4 regions of the Robertmurraya sp. GLU-23 genome follow, and region 4 is predicted to be linked to each of the others. Evidence: riboswitches for the same ligand, from Rfam matches in the RefSeq annotation. Region 4 holds a riboswitch; each other region holds the start of a gene.

Region 1 (4,256 bases), on a different contig from region 4:
GTGTCCATTAACATGATATTTTCAGCAACCGTTAAGTTGGGGATCAGAGCTGTATCCACTTCCTGATATACAATTTGAATTCCAGAATCCATGGCACTTTTTGGAGAACGAATGGTCATAGGTTGTCCATTCATTGTGATTTCACCAGTATAGTGGCCATATGCCCCTGCAAGAACCTTCATCAACGTTGATTTCCCAGCACCATTGGCTCCGATTAAGGCATGAGTTCTCCCGCTTTCAACTGAAAAATCCACCTCATTTAATGCTTTAACACCCGGAAATTCAATTGAGACATTCTTCATCTTTAAAGTGGTCATGATGTCACTGTCCTTTCAAAGAGACACTCTTTTTTTCTTTTTAAAAAGCTGTTTTCTAAAACATTGTTGCTTTTAGCACTACTTTATTGAAATAAAACACTTATTTTCTAAAAAGTCATAAGTCCATTGAACGTTTTAGAAAACAGGGGCTCTATATTTAAAGAGTAAGATTGAATACACGGGTAAAAAGCCGGCATTAGGGCTTTTTACAAAACAACAAACTTTACGAAAACAGCCTTTTAAAAAGAGAGTGTCTATCTACAAGTCCCTTACTTCTTATAATGTTCCTTTAGTGTCTTCATCCAGTCTTCCTCAAATTCTGATGATTGGCCCCATCCTTCAATGATTTCAGTTAGATTGACCATATTAACCGGATCTTTTGATTTTTGAAGGTCTTCTTGAGAGATTAGTGAAGCTTCCAAATCATACGTTTGTGGTGTTTCCTCTCCTGCTAATTTCTTTGCGAGTATTCTCATATTTACTGAACCTATCAACTTAGGATCAACAGCTGCGGTATATCTCCAAGCACTGCCTTCTCTTTGAATTTCCTGCAAATCAGCATTTGAAACATCGATTCCATAGATTTTCACTTCTTCTCTGCCAGCTTCTTTTAACGCACGAGCTGCACCGATAGCAAAAGCATCCCATGTTGCAAAAATCGCATCAAGTTCACCCTTAGGGTATTTATTTAACATTGCGGCAACGGCATTTTGAGTTTGAACACTAGTGTCAGCTGCTGCTACCCCAAAGCGCTCCACTTCTTTTATTCCAGGATTATTTGCTAAAACCTCTTCATAAACCTTATTTCGTCTAACCATAGGTGGGAATCCGTCCACCCATAGGTAAGCAATATTGGCTTCACCTTTTGTTTCTTTTACTAATTGGTCCAATGATAGAGTAGCTAATGCTTCATCATCCTGTGATACTAGAGTGACACCATCAACACTAGTTAAATTTGCATTCGAGTCAAATGCGACTACACTCTTTCCTGCGTCAACAATTTTCTGTATGTCATTCACGGTAGCATCATCGTCCCCGTGAGAAATAATAAATCCATCATAATCTTGAGTTAACGCTTGGTTAATCGCATCATGAAATTTCGCTGTATCTCCATTTGCAGTAAATACATCCACTTGGAATCCTAATGCTTCACCTTCTTGTTTTGCACCAGCTAAGAATTGTGCTGTGTGATCGTCTCCACCAATTTTACGAATAACTTTGATTTTCGGTTGGTCCCCATTTGCAAAGCGGTCAGGTACACCTTCAATCGGTGTGTTCGATCCTGTTGCTTCCTTTGTTTCTCCCCCTGTTGCACAGCCTGTAAGCAAAAGTGTTGCAGCGATCGCTGATACAAATGCACTTCTTAAAAATTTCTTCTTCATGATTCTTTCTCCCCTTTTTGTTTTTTGTCTTCTTACCAACGTTGCTCTTAGGAGAGTTTTTATAAAATATAAAAAACCTCTCCAGAAAAGAGAGGTTTCATCACAAAATAAGGACTACTCCTCTCTTATCTCTCAAAACAATTTCTTGTTTTGCAGGATTTAGCACCAATTCCATTCGGAACGGTTGCTGGGCGTCATCGGGCCAGTCCCTCTGCCACTCTTGATAAGAGAACGTATTTTATTCATTTACTTTAATAAAGTATAAAACTTAATTTAATATTCTATTAACAAAATGTCAATAGTATTTTCTAAATATTATTAATAGGTGTATTTTTCCAAAGATAGCAACAATAGATTCTTCGTATGTATTAAGCCCATCAAAAGGTCCACTTTACTCTAATAAAGATTATCACCGTCTCCGACAAATTGGTGAACTTTAGCGGAATTGAAAGCTATAATTAACACAAACATAATTAGGTGAATTCGTTAGGATGTGATACACTTTATCTACCATTTGATTTACTTGCTTACATTGTGCCCCACTCACTCAGTGAGTGGGGATCCTTGTATATAAAAAGAAAAAAACAGACTCTAAAAAGAGCCTGCTTAGTTTGTTTTTATTATTAAGCTTTACGCACGTTAGCTGCTTGAGCTCCACGTTGACCTTGCTCAACGTCAAAAGTAACTGCTTGACCTTCGTCTAAAGATTTAAAACCTTCGCCTTGGATAGCTGAGAAATGAACGAATACGTCTTCTCCGGCTTCACGCTCGATAAATCCGAAACCTTTTTCTGCGTTAAACCATTTTACTTTACCTTGTTCCATTTTGTTTCCTCCTGCTGTGTGCTTTACACACAATGTGTTACTATCCTTGGACTCAGTGATCATCAAGACGAAAAGTTAATCTTATACTATCCTTTACACCGAACAAAAATAATTCTTCTAAAGTTTAACATTTTTTATAAGTATTTGCAAGAACATATCCTCAGTATCCTGCAGGTTACGAGAAAAGCAAACTAAAAAACCTACATACGTCTAAATAAGAATATCTATAAAAGGCATTTATACATCAAAACGATTTTTAACATCTCACATACTTGCGTTTGAAACCAAGCTTCCCTCTATCCATTTCTTTTTGAATACTTTCGTATGCGTTTAGTAAACTGCTTTTTTTATTGTCCCGTTTAACTTCTACGATTCCTATTTCCTTTGAGGTCTCAACCGCCTTTTCATGTTGCGGCAAATAGGAAATCCCTACGGTGTATACAAAATTATTCATAGCTGATTTAGTTCGTTCTGGCGAATTATGAATCGTATTTTTTATCATATCAAGCATATTGGAAATCTTACTTTCGGAAAATTCCTTGTCTTTGCGATTTCCTAAAAGCCAGCAGTAGCAACTCCACCCAGCTGACATTCTCAACTCGTCACCACTTGCAATCCATTTATCCGCCACTTCTTGTGCAATATCTGACTCTGATAAAGTGACTGCCACCACGTAATCAGACAGCATATAAAAATACGCTCCGTCCATCCAACGATCAAAATCAGATTCAGTCATAGCTTTCGGGTCTGCAATAATGCCTGCAAAGTACATTGCATCGTAGTTACCTGTGGCATATAGCTCATCAGCTAGTTCTTGATTTATTTTTATTTTCTTTGCAATTGGTTTCATAGCACCTGTAGCCACGCCAAACAAGGGCTCGTGTGCACCATTGGAAATATACATTTTTTTCGTTCGTTCCTTACCGAGAGCTTCAAGTTCCTGCATCACTGTTTGAAAATCCATAGCTATGTACGTCCTTCCTTTATTTTCATCCATTTCATTATAACCATTACCTGCAGCTAAAAATAAACATTAATTAATATGATCTTATCGAATGTTCTTGTGTGAGCCGTCACAGGAGGGCATTTTTTGAGATAGTCCACAAGTGCAATCCTTTAAGCCCTTTCCACTGAAAATTTTCTCCATACAATTTTCAATCCTTAACACTCGAGTTTTTGATTGTTTGGGTTGAGAAAAATAAAGAATGTATGCTCTCTGTCGTCCCGGTGTCAATGCCTCAAATGCAGTTTTCAAGTCTGGTGTTTCTTCGAATTTATTTTGAAGTTCTTCAGGAATGATGAATTCTGTATGCTTTTTTAAATCCACTTCCAAACCCGCTTTTTCAACTTCAATAGCTGCATGGATATACGCTTTCAAAATGGGTTCTAGTTCCACTATTTCTTGAAGACTGGTGAACCGAATCTGGCGCGCTGCCTGTACATTCTCGGTTTGTTGGACAAGAATTCCATGGGGATCTTTTAATAAGGAACCTTTGTGAAACAGAAGCGCACAATATTCTTTAAATCCATGAATTAATACGACATTTTTGTTATTAAACGTGTAACAAGGATGCATCCATTTAAATTCTTCGGTCAGATCACAGTCAAGAACAATATGTCTCAACCTCTCAGATTCTTCCTTCCATTTTTTAGTTTTACTTAAATAATCATCAACCTTAGGATTCAGTTTACCCATTGCCATGTTGTTCTCTCCCTATATAAAAATTAGTTTC
Region 2 (4,256 bases), on a different contig from region 4:
AATGGGTCAGCATCTGCGTTTAATGTGATTAACCCAAGATCTTCTAAAATTAAGAAAGCACGTGCTGCGTTTGTTGGGTCATTTGGAATAGCTATATCAGCACCCTCAGCAATTTCATCTATAGAAGTAAACGTATTTGAGTAGATTCCCATTGGTGCAGTTGGTACGGAAATAACATCAGTTAGTTCAATCTTATTTTCTTTTGCGAAGTTTTCCATGTAGATTTTGTGCTGGAATAGGTTCGCGTCAATGTCTCCCTTGGAAAGAGCGAGATTTGGTTGAACATAGTCACTGAATTCTACTACTTCTACTTCATAGCCTTTTTCCTCTAATAAAGGCTTAATTGCGTTTGAAACCATGTCACTATATGGACCAGAGGTTGCTCCAATTTTCACTTCTTTTTTCGTAGTTGCACTTTCCTCAGAAGAAGAAGCTTCCTCAGAACTTCCACCGCAAGCTGCAAGAGCCGCAATAGCAATCAAAATGACAAAACTCAAAAATAACTTTCTCATCGTAAATATTCCTCCAATAGTTTTATGGTGTCTGTCACCCTTCGTGGACAGTTGGTGCGTTTTTGTCCTTCTGGGATGGACAGTGGTCACATGTGATTTATTTTTTGTTTACTGCTTTTGCTAGTCGGTCACCGAAAAATTGGATGAGCTGGACTAAACAAATTAGGATGATAACGGTGGTGATCATGACGGTGTTGTCGTATCGGTAGTACCCGAACCGGATGGCAAGGTCCCCAACACCACCACCGCCAACAATTCCAGCCATCGCGGAGTAAGCGACTAAACTAATAATCGTAATGGTCACGCCTTGGATGATCCCTGGTTTGGCCTCTGGAAGAAGAACCTCCTTGATGATCATCCACGGGGAAGCTCCGACCGCGACCGCTGCCTCAATCACTCCTTTATCTATCTCACGCAGTGACTGTTCTACCAATCTTGCAAAGAAAGGAATCGCAGCTACTGAGAGTGAAACAGAAGCGGCAGTTGGCCCAATTGTTGATCCAGCGATCAAGTCAGCCAATGGTAAAAGGGCAATGAGCAAGATAATAAACGGGACCGAACGAATCATGTTCACTAAAAATCCAACAATCTGATTAAATAGGGAATTCTCTAAAAATAATCCGCGGTCGGTAACAAACAATAGGACTCCCACGGGCAATCCGACAATCATAGCTACCACAATCGATATTCCCACCATATAAATCGTTTCAAAAAAGGCTTTGTTTAAATCGGGTAGCAACTCTATTAAGCTATCAAGCGGCATCTCGGATCACCTCCAAGCTTTCTGTGCGAGATGTGATATATTGAATCGCATGTTCTACTTCAGCGGTGTCACCTGTAAGTTCCATAATGAAGATTCCAAGTGGAGTGTCTTTTATGTACTCGATTTTGCCGTGTAAAATATTGCCCTTCACTTGGTACTTCTGTAGTGCATCTGAAATCACTGATTCTTCAGCAATCGCCCCGCGGAAATGAATCTTTACAATTTTTCCTTTGCTTGAAGATAGCAAGTGTTCTGGTAAATCAAATTGTAGAATGGTATTAATGAATTCCTTGGTAAGTTCGTTTATTGGATTTGCGAACAAGTCATACACTGGCCCTTCCTCAACAATTCGCCCGTCCTGCATAACTGCCATTCGGTCACAAATCTCTTTTACGACTTCCATCTCGTGTGTAATCAGTACAATTGTTAACCCTAACTCTTGGTTAATCTTTTTTAACAAAGATAAAATCGATTTCGTCGTGCTCGGGTCTAGGGCAGAGGTAGCTTCATCACAAAGGAGAACGGAAGGGTTATTCGCTAACGCTCTCGCAATTCCTACTCGTTGCTTTTGTCCACCGCTCAACTGAGACGGATACACATCACGCTTATCTGACAAGCCAACCATATCAAGTAGCTCAGTTACTCTTGCATCAATCTCTGCTTTCGATTTATAAGCCGCTTTTAGAGCAAAAGCTACGTTTTCAAAAACCGTCTTTGAGCTTACGAGATAGAAGTGTTGGAAAATCATCCCGATTTTCTGGCGAGCACTTCGTAGCTCCTTTTTTCGCAGTGACGTAAGAGAAACCCCGTCGATCTTAACTTCTCCTGAGGTAGGAGCCTCCAATAAATTCAAACAGCGTAGTAACGAACTTTTTCCAGCGCCGCTATACCCTACAATTCCAAAAATTTCGCCTTTGTTCACGGTTAGTGACACATGGTCCACACCTATTACTTCACCTTTTTTTGTTTGATAGACTTTCACCAAGTCTTTTACTTCGATCATTCATGTCACCCCTTAAGCTATAAAAATACAAAAAAACCTCTTTCCAGTCAGAAAGAGGCATCGTTATATATACGACTTATCTTTCAGAATGGAATCATTCTGTAGGAAGTGGCACCGTTCCATGAAATGGAGGTTGCCGGACGTCATAGGGCCTAATCCCTCAGTCACTCTTGATAAGTAAAAGGTCTTATTAATTTGTTACATGAATCATAAATCTAATAGGGGAGAAGTGTCAACAGCTGTTTTTGATAGAGGGAAGTGTAGGCAACGCTTACATAACTGAGGCTGTAGGCAGGAAAAAAATTTATAAAAATAAAAAAACACCCATCCACAAATCGTGAATGAGTGTCGAGAAATGATTAGATTTTCATAACTCCACCGGTGCTAGCAGATGTTACAAGCTTTGAATAACGAGCAAGATAACCCTTTTTCACCTTTGGTTCAAAGCCTTTCCAGTTAGCTTTACGCTCGGCCCATTGTTCGTCAGAAAGAACAACGTCCATGGAACGAGCGTCAACATCGATGACAATTTGATCTCCATTTTGGATAAACGCTAATGGTCCACCTTCAGCTGCTTCTGGTGAAGCGTGACCGATAGACAATCCGCGTGAAGCTCCAGAGAAGCGGCCATCTGTTACAAGAGCAACCTTCGCACCAAGTCCCATTCCCATGATTTGAGAAGTTGGAGCTAGCATTTCAGGCATACCAGGTCCACCTTTTGGACCTTCGTAACGGATAACAACTACGTCGCCTTCTTTTACTTTTCCGTTTGCAATGCCGTGAAGGGCTTCGTCTTGTGAATCAAATACAACAGCCGGTCCTTCATGGCGGTTTCCACCTGTAATTCCACCTGTTTTAATGATGGCACCATCTGGAGCAAGGTTACCAAACAATACAGCTAGGCCACCCTTTTCGCTATGTGGGTTATCAATGGAATGAATGACATCGAAGTTCTTTACATCACAGCCAGCGATATTTTCACCGAGTGTTTTCCCTGTCACCGTTAATGTATCTAAGTGAAGAGCTCCTTCTTTCTTAGATAATTCGTTTAGAACCGCAGACACACCACCCGCTTCATGCAAATCTTCAATAAATACATCAGAAGCAGGAGCAAGCTTAGACAAATGAGGAACACGAGCCGCTACTTCATTGATTCTTCCGATTGGATAATCGATTTCTGCTTCATGAGCTAATGCTAATGTGTGAAGAACTGTATTAGATGATCCACCTAATGCCATATCAAGGGCAAACGCGTTATCGATTGCTTTTTCTGTAACGATATCACGAGGCTTAATATCCTTTTCAATCAGTTCCATTAACTGAGTTGCTGATTTCCTAACGAAATCTCTACGCTCAGGCGCTACAGCTAAAATTGTTCCATTACCAGGAAGAGCCAATCCAAGAGCTTCTGCTAAACAGTTCATCGAGTTTGCTGTAAACATACCTGAACAAGAGCCACATGTCGGGCAACCAAACTGTTCTAATTCTAAAAGTCCCTTGTCATCAAGTTTTCCAGCTTGGTATGCACCTACACCTTCAAATACAGAAGAAAGTGAGATCTTTTTGCCTTCACTAGTCACTCCAGCCTTCATCGGTCCACCACTTACGAAAACAGTAGGGATATTTAAACGAAGTGACGCCATTAACATACCTGGAGTAATCTTGTCACAGTTTGGGATACAAACCATTCCATCGAACCAGTGAGCAGCGACAACCGTTTCAACTGAATCAGCAATAATTTCACGGCTTGGAAGCGAGTAGCGCATGCCGATATGACCCATTGCAATTCCATCATCGACACCGATTGTGTTCATTTCAAATGGAACTCCACCTGCTTCACGGATAGCATCTTTGACAATTTTTCCAAACTCTTGTAAGTGCACATGTCCTGGTACGATATCGATGTAGGAATTAACTACCGCGATAAATGGTTTACCAAAATCCTCTTCTTTTACCCCAGCCGCACGCAATAGGCTTC
Region 3 (4,256 bases), on a different contig from region 4:
AAAATACGACCGTGGTCTGCTACTGAGCTGCTCATGATGATATGTGCTCCTTCAGGAAGGTCATCTAAGCTCTCGTACTTTTTAGAGTACACACCCATTGGTTCGATATGAATTCCACCAGCATTAGCAAAATCATAGCCATGCTCAGCCATTTGAGACTCAAGGTAAGGAATGTGTTGGAAATAGTTTGCATCAAGATCACCAGATTCTAACGCTTGGTTAGGTAGGATGTAATCTTGGAACGTTTCAATCTTTAATTCGATTCCTTTTTCCTCTAAAAGCGATTTTGCTTCTTCTAGAATTTCAGCATGAGGTACGTTAGAAGCTCCCACTACTAATTCAGTTGTTTCTGCTGCTTCTTCACCTTCACCACCGTTTGACTCATCATCATTTGCTGTACCGCAAGCTGCTAGAACTAAAGCAACTGCTAATGATAAAAATAAGCTTAAAAATTTCTTCATTTTTGTCTCTCCTATCTTTTATCTAGTTTTGATGTTATAGAATCTCCAATAAATTGGATAATAAACACAATTATTAAAATGATAACAGTAGCCACAAGGGTTACGTCACTACGACTTCTCTGGAACCCTTCGAGATATGCTAGGTTTCCTAAACCACCCGCACCAATCACACCAGCCATTGCTGTATAACTCACCAAAGCAATAGCCGTAACCGTAATACCAGATACTAAAGCTGGCAATGATTCAGGAATAAGCACCTTAAAGATAATCGTGCTAGTTTTAGCACCCATTGATTTAGCTGCCTCAATAACTCCTTTATCAATCTCACGCAATCCGATTTCCACCATTCTCGCGTAAAACGGAGCGGCACCAATAATTAAAGCCGGTAAAGCTGCATTCTCACCAATCATCGTATCTAGTATAAGCTTTGTAAAAGGAATCAAAAGAACAATTAATATAATAAAGGGAATCGAGCGGAAGACGTTCACGACAGAACTGATCACTTTATTCACTAATGTATTTTCCCAAATATTACCCTTAGCTGTTAAAAATAATAAAAGTCCTAAAATTAAACCAAGAACAAATGTAATAACAACTGATATAGCTGTCATATACAGGGTTTCATTCGTTGCTTCAATCATTTTTTCCCAGTTCACGTTTGGTAAAAGTGTCTCAAGCATTCGAAATCACCTCCACTCCAACCTGTTGTGATTCGATATATGCAATGGCCTTTGAAAGCTCTTCCCTTTCCCCATCTAAGTGGATAAAAAGCGTTCCATAAGAACCATTTTGTGTTTGTGATATTTTCCCTTGCAGGATATTTACAGTTACCTGGTAATGGCGAATAAGGTTCGTAATCAGCGGTTGCTCTGCTGCTTCTCCAACAAAACCTAGTTGAACGACTGTACCATGCGGATACAGTTCTAATAAGTGTTCAATTGTTTCCTTCGTTTCTTCAGGTTCTGTTACTTGCTGAACAAATCGTTTCGTAATTTCTTCCTTAGGATGCTTAAATACGTCAAGTACTGGGCCGAGTTCAACAACCTTTCCACCTTCCATAACAGCTACACGATGACAAATCTTTCTAATGACGTGCATTTCATGAGTGATAAGGACGATGGTTAAACCTAAACGCTTATTAATATCAACTAATAGCTCTAGAATCGAATCTGTTGTTTGTGGATCAAGAGCAGATGTTGCCTCATCACAAAGGAGAACTTTGGGATTGTTAGCAAGTGCTCTCGCAATTCCTACTCTTTGTTTTTGCCCACCACTCAATTGAGAAGGGTAAGCGTCTTCTCTTCCTTCTAATCCAACCAAACGAATAAGCTCGTCTACTCTTTTCATTCTTTGCCCTTTAGGAACTCCTGCAATTTCAAGTGGAAATGCAATATTTTCTCTTACTGTTCGAGACCATAAAAGGTTAAAATGTTGGAATATCATGCTTATTTCCTGTCTAGCTTTACGAAGGCTACTACCTTTAATTTTCGATACTTCATTATTTGCCACAATAACGGATCCCTCAGTAGGAATTTCTAACCCATTCAGCATACGAATAAGCGTACTTTTCCCTGCGCCACTATAACCAATTACACCGAAGATTTCTCCTTCAGTAATTTCTAAGTTTACATTATCAACAGCCGTTACTTTTCCTTGTCTTGAAGAATAAATCTTTTTTACGTCTTTTATCGAGATCAAAGGTTTCTCCCCCTTCCATTTCCGATTATTCTGATAAAACTACATGCTGTCATGCTACAGAAAGGTACAATACAACTTAGGTTCTATCATCCGGTTCATTCCTATTCGAATGAGAGCACTCTAAATGAACATAAAAAAAACCTTTCTGCATGAGCAGAAAGGCAGAAAGTATCACCTTTCTCTCATCTATCAAAGCAATACGCTTTGTGTGAATTGGCACCATTTCAATAATTTGACGGTTGCCGGGCTTCATAGGGCACATCCCTCCACCTCTCTTGATAAGAGCTTATCAATCTATATGAACTTTTTTAGTTGTAGTCTTAATCACGAGTGCTATCTTATCATGGAAAAACGGGAGTGTCAACGATAAATTTCGACAAAAATCTTATGGATTACACATGGCTAGTAAGCGAGGTTTTTCCTGTCGCTAATGTAATCGCTTGCTCTAAATCTTCAACTAAATCCTCCACATTTTCAATCCCAATCGAGAGACGAATTAAATCCTCTGGAACGCCTGCTGCTTTTAACCCCTCTGTGTCAAGCTGTTGATGAGTTGTGCTTGCAGGATGAATGACTAAGCTTTTTGCATCACCAACATTGGCAACATGTGCCCAAAGTTTGAGACTATTTATAAACGTTGCTCCAGCCTCTCGCCCTCCGTCGATTCCAAAGACAACGACAGAACCTGCTCCTTTAGGTAAGTATTTCTTCGCAAGCTCGTAGTCTGGATGCTTCTCATTTCCTGGATACATCACCCAATTAACCGCTGGATGTGCTTCTAGATACTCTACGATCTTCTTCGTATTTGCCACATGCTCCTTCATTCTCACATGCAAAGTTTCTAAACCTAGAGTGAATTGAAAGGCATTTTGAGGGCTTAATGCTGGACCTAGATCACGTAGCAATTGAACTCTTGCTTTTACAATATAAGCTGCAGCACCAATTGCTTCACTATATACAATATCATGATAGCTGGCATCAGGGGTTGTGAATCCAGGAAACTTCGCCGAATTCCAATCAAACTTTCCGCCATCCACGATAATACCCCCAAGAGTTGTACCATTCCCTAAAAGCCATTTTGTTGCCGAATGAATAACAATATCTGCACCATGCTCAATTGGACGACATAAATAAGGAGTCGCAAAGGTATTATCGATAACAAGAGGAATACCTGCATCATGTGCGATCTTTGCGACATTTTCGATATCCAGAATTCGCAAGCTTGGGTTTCCAATGGTCTCTGCAAAGATCGCCTTTGTTTTCTCTGTAATAGCTTGCTTAAAATTCTCTGGATTGGTTGAATCGACAAACTTCACATTGATACCATATTTAGGTAATGTTATAGCAAATAGATTATATGTACCTCCATATAGATTCGAAGCTGCAACGATTTCATCCCCTGCTTCAGCCAAATTTAGGATCGCCAGTGTAATCGCTGCCATTCCGCTCGATACAGCGAGTGCTCCTACTCCACCTTCAAGGAGGGCCACTCTTTCTTCGAACACTGTAGTAGTTGGATTATGAATGCGTGTATAAATATATCCCGGTTCAGCAAGTGCAAAGAGATTAGCAGCATGTTCAGTGCTTTTAAATTGATAAGCATTGTTTTGATAGATCGGTACTGCTCTTGCTCCTGTAGTAGGATCTGGACTTAATCCACCATGGACACCAAGTGTTTCTAACCGATACTTCTTCTGTTCTGTCATACCAGTCCCTCCACCACTCTTTATAAGAATTTTTATTAATCACGTAGATGATGGTATCATGGGTAAAATTGACAAGTCAATAATATTTTAGAAAGTTCAGAAAAATTTCAAATATTATTGGCATGCTTATATGGCTTTACTAAAAAGAACAACGTTTCTAAGTATAAAGCTGTTCTAAACGAGGATTGTAAGGAAATAAAATTTGATAATGTTGCTTGTCTGAGTTTGATTTCCCCACGGAGCAAGGATATAATATCTTCCTTCTTTCCTTGAAGATGTGCGTCAATATGATGATGATCTTTTTCGAATAGAAGTTCAACTTTCCCCTTATTTATATGGATAAAGAAGGCCTCATCTTCTGATCTAATACAAATAACAACGGGTGCCTTCT
Region 4 (4,256 bases):
TCAACCGCTTCTCGCAAACGCGCTTCCGAGGTTAACAGCCCCACTCGTACATAGCCTTCACCCCATGAACCAAACCCAACTCCAGGGGCAACAGCAATATGTGCTTTTTCTAGTAATAGATCTGAAAATTGTTCCGATGTATAACCGGTAGGAACCTTTAGCCATGCAAAAAATGACCCCTCCGGAGCTACTACATTCCAACCTAATTCTTGAAGTCCTCCGATAAACACGTTTCTTCTAGATTCGTACAATACATTTAACTCTCGTACACAACTTTGAGACTCAGTTAATGCTGCAACTGCCGCTTCTTGGACAGCTCCAAAAAGACTTACATATAAATGGTCTTGCAACAAATTAAGAGCTGAAATGACACTTTCATTTCCAACCGCAAAGCCTACTCTCCAACCAGCCATATTATACGTCTTAGATAACGTATAAATTTCAATCCCGACGTCTTTTGCACCCTCTGTTTGTAGGAAACTAATCGGTTTATGACCATTAAAGCCTATCGCTCCATATGCAAAATCATGAACAACACAAATCTCGTGCTCTTTGGCAAGCGCGACTGTATCCTCGAAAAAATTAGCATTTGCTATTGCGCCTGTCGGGTTATTCGGATAATTTAAGAACATGAGCTTTGCCTTTTCTAGCTCGCTATCTGATAGAGCCGTATAATCAGGAAGAAAATGATTTTCTTCTTTCAATGGCATGGTTATCATTTCTGCTTGTGCTAGAGCTACCCCCGACCAATAGTCAGGATAACCCGGATCAGGGACGAGAACATGTTCACCTGGATTTAATAGGCATTGTGGGATTTCAACAAGCCCAGCTTTTCCTCCAAAAAGGATGGCAACTTCTTTTTCTGGATTGATATCTACGTTATATTCTCTTTTATAAAATGTCGCAGCCGCCTCTTTTAATGACGCGAAGCCTTGGAAGGGAGAGTATTTGTGATTATTCGGATTCTCTGCAGCCACTTGCAGGGCTTTTACGATATGTGAAGCTGTCGGTTGATCAGGGTTTCCCTGACCCAGGTTTATCACATCATGACCATCTCTGATCTGCTTATTTACTTTTGCTACAAGTGAAGCGAAGAATTGTTTAGGTAAGCTTTTTAATAATTTTGATTGAGGATATATCATCATTTTTCCACCTACTTTATATTTTCGGGCAATTGGCAATGTTTATATTGAAAAACTAGTCACAAATGTATATCGTAAATGACAACTTGTAAAGTATTTTTACTAATTTTTTTTAGAAAAGGTGGTTTCTTATGAGAGTTTCTTGTATTCAGATGGACATAAGCTTTGGAAATGTAGAAGAAAACTTTCAAAAAGCGGAAAGATTAATAGAGTCAGCCATGGCTGAAAAACCTGACTTAGTCATCCTTCCAGAACTGTGGACGACAGGCTATGACTTAACCCGACTCGATGTTCTTGCAGATGTGGAAGCAAAAAAGAGCATTGAATTTTTGCAAAAATTAGCTAAACAACATCGTGTGCATATTGTTGGTGGCTCTGTTGCTTCTCAAGAAAACAACGGTGTGTATAACAAATTGCTTGTCATAAATAACGAAGGTGAACTTGTTTCCACATACAGCAAAGCGCATCTTTTTAAACTAATGAACGAGCATGAACATCTTCAATCTGGAAGTACAAAAGGCATATTTGCGCTCGACAATCACATATTTGCAGGATTGATATGCTATGATATTCGCTTTCCTGAATGGATTCGGGCTCATACGACAGAAGGAGCGGAGACCATCGTGGTGGTTGCTGAGTGGCCTCTCCCTCGTTTGAACCATTGGAGATCTTTATTAATTGCTAGAGCGATTGAAAATCAATGTTTTGTCATAGCATGTAATCGTTCTGGCTCAGATCCAGACAATGTGTTTGCTGGTCATTCTTTGATTATTAATCCTTGGGGGGAAGTAATTGCAGAGGGAGACGAATATGAATCCATTGTTACTGGACTAATTGATTTAGCAGAAGTGAAGAAAGTCCGTAACATGATTCCGATATTTTCAGACCGCCGGACAGACTTATATTAAAAACTATTGACAACTTTAACACTATGCTGATATGATTCTCATCAGTAAATATTAACTGAAAATTACATCTCTTATCAAGAGTAGGCAGAGGGATTTGGCCCGATGAAGCCCAGCAACCGACCGTAATTCCATTGTGAAATGGGGCGCTATCAGTTTAGCGCCGGATAATATCCGTAAGGCACGGTGCTAATTCCAACAGAAAGAAATTTCCTTTCTGGTAGATAAGAGGTTTGTTGACTACAGCCTCAAACCTCTTTCTAGCAGAAAGAGGTTTTTTTATGCAATAGGAGGATAATCATTATGTCAACAGTAGTACAAGAAACTTATCAACCATTAACAGAAGAAACAGCCATCTCACTAGCAAAAGAGAGAAATTTATTCTCCGAAAATAGTACTCTATCGTGTACAGAAATAGGAGATGGAAATTTAAATTTAGTTTTTCATATTAAAGATCAAGATCAAAAAGGCATCATTATAAAACAAGCTCTTCCATATGCAAAAGTAGTAGGAGAATCATGGCCCCTCACTTTAAAACGAGCAACGATAGAAGCAGAAGCATTAAAACTATTTAAAAAGCACGCTCCTGAATTTGTTCCTGAAGTGTATTATACGAACGAAGTGTTAGCAATAACGATTATGGAAGATTTATCTCATTTAACTATCGCTAGAAAAGGGTTAATTGATGGAAACGAGTATCCCCTGCTTGCAAGTCATCTTGGAACATACTTAGCCAATACAACTTTTTTCACATCGGAGTTTGGTTTGGATAAGGGTCAAAAGAAAGAGCTTGTTAGAAAATTTATTAACCCAGAATTATGTAAAATTACTGAGGACCTCATTTTCTCAGATCCTTACTTTGATGCAGAGACAAATGATTTTGAACCACAGCTTACTTCAACAGTTGAAAAACTATGGAAGGATACAGATTTAAAACTTCAAGTAGCGTTACTGAGAAAAAGCTTTTTAACCGAAGCTGAAGCACTTTTACATGGTGATCTTCATACAGGCAGCTTATTTGTGTCGAAGGAAGAAACAAAAGTAATTGACCCAGAATTTGCATACTTTGGTCCTGTAGGTTTTGATATTGGTCAAGTAATTGCAAATTTATTGTTCCAAGCTATTGCCTTCGAAGAAAAATCACATGCGGTATACTCACATGTAAGAACGTTCTGGAATGTGTATGAAAATCAATTTTCAGTCCTATGGGAACAAGACAATTTAGAACCATTTGCCCGTATTGACGGTTTCCTTTCTTCTACTCTACAAAAATACTTTCAGGATGCGGTTGGATTTGCTGGGTGTGAACTTATAAGAAGAACAATCGGTCTTGCCCATGTTGCGGACTTGGATGGTCTTTCGGATGAAAAGGAACGAATTGCAGCGAAAGAAAAATCTTTAGCGTTAGGTAGAACATTAATTCTTAAGCGTAATGAATTCACATCCATTGAAGAGTTAGTTACATTTTTACACACAAAAAAATACGAGTAGAAGGAATTCTCTACTCGTATTCTTACTATTGTTTAAAGCCAGCTCCTTCTAGTGTAAGGAGCTTCTCCTTTATATCTGTACGTGTTCCTGCATAGCCAGTTAGCTTTTTATTTTTCCCAATAACTCTATGACATGGAATAATAATAGGTAGACGGTTCGCTTTATTCGCCTGTCCGATCGCACGAACGGCTTTACTATTCCCTATCTTTTCTGCTACTTCCTGATAGCTGTATGTTGTTCCAAATGGAATCGAGTGTAGGACCTTCCAAACAGAGCATTGAAACTCAGTTCCTTCCATCTGAAGTGGTAAATCAAAGCCCTTTCTTCTCTTTGAAAAGTAGTCCTCCATTTGCTGCACCGCTTCTTGTACCAGTTCATTTTCAAGTGAAAGGATCAACTGATGACCATTTTCGTGCTTCAGAAAATCCTCTTCTCCAATATGAACGGCCGATACTAGTTCATTTTCTATTACTATATAAATGGTGCCTAACTCCGATTCAACCGTTCCATACAATCTACTCATAAATGATTCCACCTTTATTTTCCGACTGGTAAATATACATGAAATACCGTCCCTTTTCCAACTTCACTTTCAACTTTAATCGTCCCCTCGTGCTCTTCTATAATCCGATAAGAAACCATAAGACCTAGGCCTGTTCCCCTCTCTTTGGTCGTATAGAACGGCTGACCAAGCTTTTTCAGTTTTTCCTCCGGTATT

Evidence for each region. Region 4 has a riboswitch for S-adenosylmethionine ahead of mtnK (S-methyl-5-thioribose kinase). Riboswitches for the same ligand answer to the same signal wherever they lie in the genome.
Region 1: linked by a shared signal. The riboswitch ahead of ACVBAX_RS22905 (sugar ABC transporter substrate-binding protein) and the one ahead of mtnK (S-methyl-5-thioribose kinase) in region 4 are both predicted to bind S-adenosylmethionine.
Region 2: linked by a shared signal. The riboswitch ahead of ACVBAX_RS18465 (methionine ABC transporter ATP-binding protein) and the one ahead of mtnK (S-methyl-5-thioribose kinase) in region 4 are both predicted to bind S-adenosylmethionine.
Region 3: linked by a shared signal. The riboswitch ahead of ACVBAX_RS18260 (methionine ABC transporter ATP-binding protein) and the one ahead of mtnK (S-methyl-5-thioribose kinase) in region 4 are both predicted to bind S-adenosylmethionine.

What each region holds. Positions count from the first base shown of each region.
Region 1 covers NZ_JBRKCV010000022.1:58,609-62,864, forward strand. The annotation lists gene ACVBAX_RS22900 (sugar ABC transporter ATP-binding protein) at 1-317, opposite strand, end outside; gene ACVBAX_RS22905 (sugar ABC transporter substrate-binding protein) at 587-1,699, opposite strand; SAM riboswitch class I at 1,822-1,929, opposite strand; gene ACVBAX_RS22910 (cold-shock protein) at 2,323-2,523, opposite strand; gene ACVBAX_RS22915 (DNA alkylation repair protein) at 2,780-3,487, opposite strand; gene ACVBAX_RS22920 (DUF1801 domain-containing protein) at 3,572-4,225, opposite strand; gene ACVBAX_RS22925 (VOC family protein) at 4,255-4,256, opposite strand, start outside.
Region 2 covers NZ_JBRKCV010000013.1:100,386-104,641, reverse strand. The annotation lists gene ACVBAX_RS18475 (MetQ/NlpA family ABC transporter substrate-binding protein) at 1-512, opposite strand, end outside; gene ACVBAX_RS18470 (methionine ABC transporter permease) at 610-1,275, opposite strand; gene ACVBAX_RS18465 (methionine ABC transporter ATP-binding protein) at 1,265-2,278, opposite strand; SAM riboswitch class I at 2,352-2,458, opposite strand; gene ilvD (dihydroxy-acid dehydratase) at 2,638-4,256, opposite strand, start outside.
Region 3 covers NZ_JBRKCV010000013.1:54,085-58,340, forward strand. The annotation lists gene ACVBAX_RS18250 (MetQ/NlpA family ABC transporter substrate-binding protein) at 1-461, opposite strand, end outside; gene ACVBAX_RS18255 (methionine ABC transporter permease) at 473-1,141, opposite strand; gene ACVBAX_RS18260 (methionine ABC transporter ATP-binding protein) at 1,134-2,159, opposite strand; SAM riboswitch class I at 2,339-2,444, opposite strand; gene ACVBAX_RS18265 (O-acetylhomoserine aminocarboxypropyltransferase/cysteine synthase family protein) at 2,552-3,865, opposite strand; gene ACVBAX_RS18270 (hypothetical protein) at 3,973-4,256, opposite strand, start outside.
Region 4 covers NZ_JBRKCV010000002.1:44,029-48,284, reverse strand. The annotation lists gene ACVBAX_RS04535 (aminotransferase class I/II-fold pyridoxal phosphate-dependent enzyme) at 1-1,145, opposite strand, end outside; gene ACVBAX_RS04530 (carbon-nitrogen family hydrolase) at 1,274-2,050, shown strand; SAM riboswitch class I at 2,119-2,278, shown strand; gene mtnK (S-methyl-5-thioribose kinase) at 2,351-3,538, shown strand; gene ACVBAX_RS04520 (methylated-DNA--[protein]-cysteine S-methyltransferase) at 3,564-4,061, opposite strand; gene ACVBAX_RS04515 (PAS domain-containing sensor histidine kinase) at 4,076-4,256, opposite strand, start outside.